2 regions of the Nitratireductor sp. ATLC21 genome follow, and region 2 is predicted to be linked to the other one. Evidence: predicted binding sites of a transcription regulator. Region 2 holds the regulator's gene; the other holds the start of a gene.

Region 1 (3,409 bases), on a different contig from region 2:
CGAGTCTGAGGAGAGCGTGATCAGCCAGATTGAAGCGATGCGAGAGGACATCGCCAACGGTATCAGCCGCGCTGATCTCGCCAAATCCATGCCAGCCGGAGCGGCGCGCAATGCCGTCGACTGCGCGCTGTGGGATCTGGAAGCGAAACTCTCCGGTCGGCGCGTTTCCGTAACTGCGTGCACCATCCCCCCGCGCCCCCTTCAAACCGCCTACACGATTTCTCTCGCTGAGCCTGAGGAAATGGCCGCCCAGGCGCGCGCGCATGCAACCCGTCCGCTTTTGAAGGTGAAACTGGGCGGAGAAAACGACGCGGCGCGCATTCATGCGGTGGCAGGCGCGGCCCCCGACAGCCGCCTTATCGTGGATGCGAATGAAGGCTGGACGGAAAAGAATATCCGCGAGAACATTCTGGCGGCGGCGGAATTCCACGTTGCTCTGATTGAACAGCCCCTGCCCGCCGGCAAGGATGAGCTCCTGCGCGAAATCCCGCATCCTGTGCCGATCTGCGCGGACGAAAGCGTGCACACCGCCGAAAGCCTCCCCGACCTTGCGGGGCTTTATGACTTCGTCAACATCAAACTGGACAAGACGGGCGGCCTGACCGCAGCGCTGGAATTGCGAGACCGCGCACGTGAAATGGGCTTCGGCGTGATGGTGGGATGCATGGTCGGGACGTCGCTCGCCATGGCGCCCGCTGTATTGCTTGCCCAGGGCGCCGATTACGTGGATCTGGACGGGCCACTGCTTCTGGCCAAGGATCGCCCTCATGGGCTCTCCTATTCCGGTTCGCTGGTCTCACCGCCCTCACCGCAGCTCTGGGGGTAAATGCCTTCCGGGTATCGAAAGTGCTCAGGCGGCTTTGATCCGATTTCTTTGAAATGCAGTCACCACCCCCTTTTCCCGGACCTCGGCGACCGCAGGGTTCGCACCGAGAACCTGTGCCCAGGTGATGATTTCAAAGCGCCCGTCGAAATGCTCGACAAGGGCCGTGCAGCTTTCCACCCAGTCGCCCGTGTTCATGTAGGTGACCCCGCCGATATCCTCCATCGCAGCATGGTGGATATGACCGCAGATAACACCGTCAACTTCGGAGCGCTGGGCTTCCTGCGCAAGCACGTCCTGGAAGGAGCTAATGAATTTGACCGCCTTCTTGACCTTGATCTTCGCCCATGAGGAGAAGGACCAGTAAGGTCGTCCCAGCACACGCCGCACCCGCCCGATCACGCGGTTGACGACAATGGCCAGATCGTACGCCTTGTCGCCGAGATAGGCGAGCCAGCGTACGTTGTGCACGACCTGATCAAACTGGTCACCGTGAATGACGAGGAACTTTCGCCCGTCGACCGTCTCATGAACCACCCGGTCAGCCACGACGATTCCACCAAAATGGATCCCTTGAAACGAGCGAAGAAACTCGTCGTGGTTCCCGGCGATATATGTGATCTCGGCACCCTTGCGCGCTTTGCGTAAAAGCTTCTGCACCACGTCGTTATGTGCCGCCGGCCAGTGCCATGAACGCCTGAGGCGCCAACCATCGACGATGTCACCGACCAGATAGATCTTGTCTGCATCGTGATAGCGCAGAAAATCGATCAGAAACTCGGCCTTTGCCGGTTTCGAGCCGAGGTGAACGTCTGAAATGAAGAGTGCGCGAAATCTGCGGTGTTCAGCGCCGGTCATTGTCCCGCCTGAGCCTTGTTAAGTCGCGCATTCTATGGCCCGATTCATGTCACAGACATATGACGACTACCGTTTCAATACGGAAAATCGGCTCCAGCAGACCGCAAAATATCCGGTCGCGGCATGATTCCAGCGCATGAAACTGCTTCGCGACATTCAACGCTGGAAAAAGCCTCTGCGAGCGCCTAAGCACAGGAGATGAATCAGGCCGTGCGAGCGTCGGAGCCTTTTCACAAAATTGCGCGACGCTCGGATGCAATGCCGCAAGCCAAACGGCCACGCCGCCAGAGCCATAATGTGGAGCAGCCAATGTCGTCCGACAACAAGAAGCCGCAGCGATCAGAATTCGACGAAGCTGCGCTCTTCTTTCACCGTCACCCAACCCCCGGCAAGCTGGAAATCCAAGCAACCAAGCCTTTGGGCAACCAGCGCGATCTGGCATTGGCGTATTCACCCGGTGTCGCCGCCCCCTGCATGGCCATCCATGATGATCCGAAGTGCGCTGCCGATTATACGGCCCGCGCAAACCTCGTGGCCGTGGTCTCGAACGGTTCGGCAGTGCTGGGGCTCGGCAATATCGGTCCACTTGCATCCAAGCCGGTGATGGAAGGAAAGGCCGTCCTTTTCAAGAAATTCGCCGGCATCGACGTATTCGACATCGAGATCGACGCGCCTGAAATCGATCGCATGGTGGAAACCGTCGCCGCCCTCGAACCCACCTTCGGCGGCATCAACCTTGAAGATATCAAAGCGCCTGAATGCTTCGAGGTAGAGGAGCAGTTGAAGGCGCGCATGGGCATCCCCGTGTTCCACGACGATCAGCATGGCACTGCAATCATCGTCGCCGCCGCCGTTCTGAACGGTCTCGAACTGGCAGGCAAGGACATAGCTTCGGCCAAGATCGTTTCGTCTGGTGCGGGAGCTGCCGCGCTCGCCTGCCTCAATCTGCTTGTTTCGCTCGGCGCAAAAACCGACAACATCTGGCTGACAGACCGGCACGGTGTTGTCTACGAAGGCCGCAAGGAGGAGATGGATCGCTGGAAAGCGCCCTATGTGAAGGACACTAAGGCCCGCAAGCTGGCCGAAGTGATCGGTGGTGCAGATGTTTTCCTCGGGCTTTCGGCAGCCGGTGTTCTAAAGCCGGAAATGTTGGCGAACATGGCCGAAAAGCCGCTGATACTTGCGCTCGCCAATCCCGTGCCCGAAATCATGCCGGACGTGGCGCGCGAAGCACGGCCCGACGCCATGATCTGCACCGGGCGCTCGGATTTCCCAAACCAGGTGAACAACGTTTTGTGCTTCCCCTACATCTTCAGAGGAGCACTCGATGTCGGGGCGACCGCCATCAACGAGGAAATGAAACGTGCCGCTGTGAAGGCAATCGCCGGCTTGGCTCGCGAAGAACCCTCTGATGTCGCGGCGCGTGCCTATTCCGCTGAGACACCGATCTTCGGTCCGGATTTCCTTATCCCTTCACCCTTCGACCCACGTCTCATCCTGCGCATCGCTCCGGCTGTTGCAGAAGCGGCTATGAAGAGCGGCGTTGCCGCACGCCCCATTGAGGACATGGACCAGTACCTTGATCGGCTGAACCGTTTCGTGTTCCGCTCGGGTCTGGTGATGAAACCTGTCTTCTCCGCGGCCAAGGGCGCGGGAACCAAGCGCGTGATCTACGCCGATGGAGAAGATGAGCGCGTGCTGCGCGCTGCCCAGGTTGTGATTGAGGAA
Region 2 (3,409 bases):
ATGTTCCATCTGGGCAACCTTGTCGAGGAAGGTCCGACGGACAAGATGTTCACCAATCCGGATGACAAGCGGACCCAGGATTACATCACCGGTCGCTTCGGTTGACGCACAGATAAGGAACCAGATCATGGGCGAGCACACAGTCAGCTCCTTCGATGAGGAACTCGGTGAGATCGACCGCCTCATTCGCGATATGGGCGATCTCTCCGGTGCGATGACCCGCGCCTCCACCAATGCCCTTCTTCATTCCGATACCGCGCTGGCGCAGCGCGTTATCTCCGATGACACGATCATGGACGCCAAGCAGCGCGATCTCGACGAACGCGCCATCACACTGATCGCCAAGCGCCAGCCGATGGCACAGGATCTGCGCAGCGTTGTGGGTGCCATTCGCATGGCAGCCGACCTGGAGCGTATCGGTGATCTTGCGAAGAACATTGCCAAGCGCGTCAGCGCGGTGGGCCAGAGCGCTACACCGCGAACACTAGCGCATTCCATAGATGCCATGGCAGGCCTGGTGCTGCAGCAGGTTAATGCTGTGGTCGAGCATTACGTGAAGCGCGATGCCGATGCCTTGATCCAGTTACGCGACGACGACGAGAAAATCGACATTCAGTATACGTCGGTGTTCCGGGAATTGCTGACTTATATGATGGAAGATCCGCGCAACATCACCTCGTGCACGCATCTTCTCTTCTGCGCGAAAAATCTGGAACGCATTGGCGATCATGTGACGAATATCGCCGAGAATGCCTATTATGTGGTGACGGGGGAGCAGCTTCCGGTCCAGCGGCCGAAGCTTGATGAAACACAGATGACGGTCGATACGGATGCCTGAACGGCCGTAGCAATGCTTTAGGAGAATGCCTTCCATGATTGCCCCCAAGGTCATGGTCGTTGAAGACGACGAACCGCTCTGCGTCCTGTTGAAATACAATCTGGAGGCGGAAGGGTATCAGGTAGAGATGATCTCGCGCGGCGATGAAGCCGAGGTGCGGTTGCAGGAGAATGTCCCGGATCTGCTCGTTCTGGACTGGATGGTTCCGGCCGTATCAGGCATCGAACTGTGCCGCCGGCTGCGCATGCGTCCTGAAACCGAGCGTCTTCCCATTATCATGCTCACCGCGCGCGGTGAGGAAAGCGACCGCGTTCGCGGTCTTTCCACCGGTGCCGACGACTATCTGGTCAAGCCGTTTTCGACGCCGGAATTCGTCGCGCGTGTGCGGGCGCTCCTGCGCAGAGCCAAGCCTGAGGTTCTCTCAACGGTGCTGTCTGTGGGCGATATTGTGCTCGACCGCGAATCGCATCGCGTTTACCGGCGCAAGAATGAGATCCGTCTGGGGCCGACAGAGTTTCGCTTGCTGGAATTCATGATGCAGCATCCGGGGCGGGTCTTTTCGCGCAGCCAGCTGCTCGACAATGTATGGGGTGAGACGATTTACATCGACGAGCGCACCGTGGATGTCCATGTGGGCCGGTTGCGCAAGGCCGTGAACCAGGGGCGGCTTCCCGATGTGATCCGCACCATTCGCGGTGCAGGCTACGCCATTCGAGAAGCCTGAGACAAAAACCCCGGCACTTGGCCGGGGTTTTTGCTGAAGCTGTTGTCTGATTACTCGGTGAAAATGTTCTTCTGACGCGCATGCTCATTGTGAGCGACTGCGAAGCTGTTGACCGGTTCCAGAGAGGCCGTCAGCTTCCCGTCTTTGGTGATGTCCCACTCCAGCACAGCGTCATCGTAGACGAGTGCAGGATCCACAAAGACGCACGTTGCCATCACCCGTGGCGCCTCACCTTCAAGCTCGCGCAGGGAAATGGGCTTCTCGGCCTCGCACTCCTCAAAGGTTTCGTAAATCGGAGCGGGGGCGGGAAGTTCGCGGCATTCAGCCATGTTGCCGGAGCAGCCGACAACCAGAAGAAGCGCAGCGATATGTTCCATGGCGTTCTCCTTTCACTGTCTGCCCGACGCGGAAGCCATGGATGGTCCGCATCGTCGGATGCCGCATTCGTTTACGTCAGATGTACTCGTTTAACCGCGCCCTCTAATCAGTCCCATGACCAGAGAAATCACGAGAAGGGCGAGAAAGATGTAGAACAGGATCTGTGCGATCCCTGCGGAAGCGCCTGCAATACCGCCAAAACCAAGGGCGCCGGCGATAAGAGCGACGACGAGGAATATAAGTGCCCAGTAAAGCATTCTGTCTCTCCGTTTAGTTATGGCAGTTAAACGCTATCCACGGAGATTGGTTCCCGGAGAAAGAAAACCGGCAAACAAAAAGGCCGCCCGAAGGCGACCTTTTTCATCAGAAAGGTGTTGCGCTGCCTCAGGCCGCCGCGCGAGCCTGGTGATCGAAGAAAAGCGCCTGGCTGATCAGCGCTTTGACCATCTCCGGGCTGAAAGGCTTCGTCACAAGGAAAGTCGGCTCCGGGCGCTCGCCAGTCAGCAAACGCTCCGGGAAGGCTGTGATGAAGATCACAGGGACTGTCGCCCCTTCAAGAATCTCGTTCACCGCATCAAGGCCCGAGCTTCCATCTGCAAGCTGAATGTCTGCCAGCACCATTTTGGGCTGGGTTTTGGCAAACATCTCGACAGCCTGCTTGTGGGTGCGGGCGTTGCCGACGACGCGATGACCGAGGCTTTCGACCATCTCCTCGATATCCATGGCGATCAAGGGCTCATCCTCGATGATGAGGATGTCGGTGGCCACCTGACGGGAGATTTCCTCGCTGGCCTCGTGCAGCATCGCATTGATGCCATTCATGTCGGTTTCCAGAATTTCCGCCGCTTCCTCCGGACGGAAGTTTTCGACAGCCACCAGAAGGAACGCCTGGCGTGGGCGGGGTGCAAGTGACGACAAGTTTCTCGAAGCGCGTTCCTCCCAAGCGGATGTCGGGGCACTTTCGGGGATGCGCACATCGAGCGTTTCAAAGAGCGATGTGAAAAGCCTGAAGAGCGCGATTTTGTCCGTTGACGCTTCGGGGAAAATGCTTGTGTCGGCAATCAGCGCTTCAAGCGCCGCGGCCACCAGGGCGTCACCGCTCGTCTGGGAGCCGGAGACGGCTCTGGAAAAGCGCCGCAGATATGGAAGGTGCGGTGCGATACGCGCTGACAAGGTCATGGATTTCAGGTCTCCCTCGTAATGTGGCAATGGGAATAATGCATATTTATGAGGTCAAAACGCCTGTTGTGCGAAAATGTTCCATAAGCAGGGAACGATTTCTGCTCGGTGGCGTTCTGTTTCGTATGGAAGAGTGGTGGCGCGGGCGATATCGATGTGCCCGCTTCATTGGGAGACAAGATTATATGGACGAAGATAGGGCATGAATTACGGCAAACCCAATACCCATAGGGGCCAGGAGAAGCGCGGAAAGGACAGCGATCCTCTCGGTGCAAATTCCGAGATCGGGC

Evidence for each region. Region 2 encodes PhoB, which activates phosphate uptake and scavenging genes when phosphate is short. Its sites were predicted from a motif close to TGTCATNNANCTGTCAT; they were not measured.
Region 1: the regulator PhoB is predicted to act here: its motif matches at 1,730-1,746, upstream of AC2CHD_RS03015 (UDP-2,3-diacylglucosamine diphosphatase).

Annotation. Positions count from the first base shown of each region.
Region 1 is NZ_JBXUOU010000001.1:599,899-603,307, forward strand. It holds gene dgcA (N-acetyl-D-Glu racemase DgcA) at 1-826, shown strand, start outside; gene AC2CHD_RS03015 (UDP-2,3-diacylglucosamine diphosphatase) at 851-1,681, opposite strand; gene AC2CHD_RS03020 (NADP-dependent malic enzyme) at 1,991-3,409, shown strand, end outside.
Region 2 is NZ_JBXUOU010000003.1:603,228-606,636, forward strand. It holds gene pstB (phosphate ABC transporter ATP-binding protein PstB) at 1-105, shown strand, start outside; gene phoU (phosphate signaling complex protein PhoU) at 128-838, shown strand; gene phoB (phosphate regulon transcriptional regulator PhoB) at 876-1,562, shown strand; gene AC2CHD_RS17410 (hypothetical protein) at 1,613-1,939, opposite strand; gene AC2CHD_RS17415 (DUF1328 domain-containing protein) at 2,030-2,197, opposite strand; gene AC2CHD_RS17420 (response regulator) at 2,325-3,119, opposite strand; gene AC2CHD_RS17425 (NepR family anti-sigma factor) at 3,322-3,409, shown strand, end outside.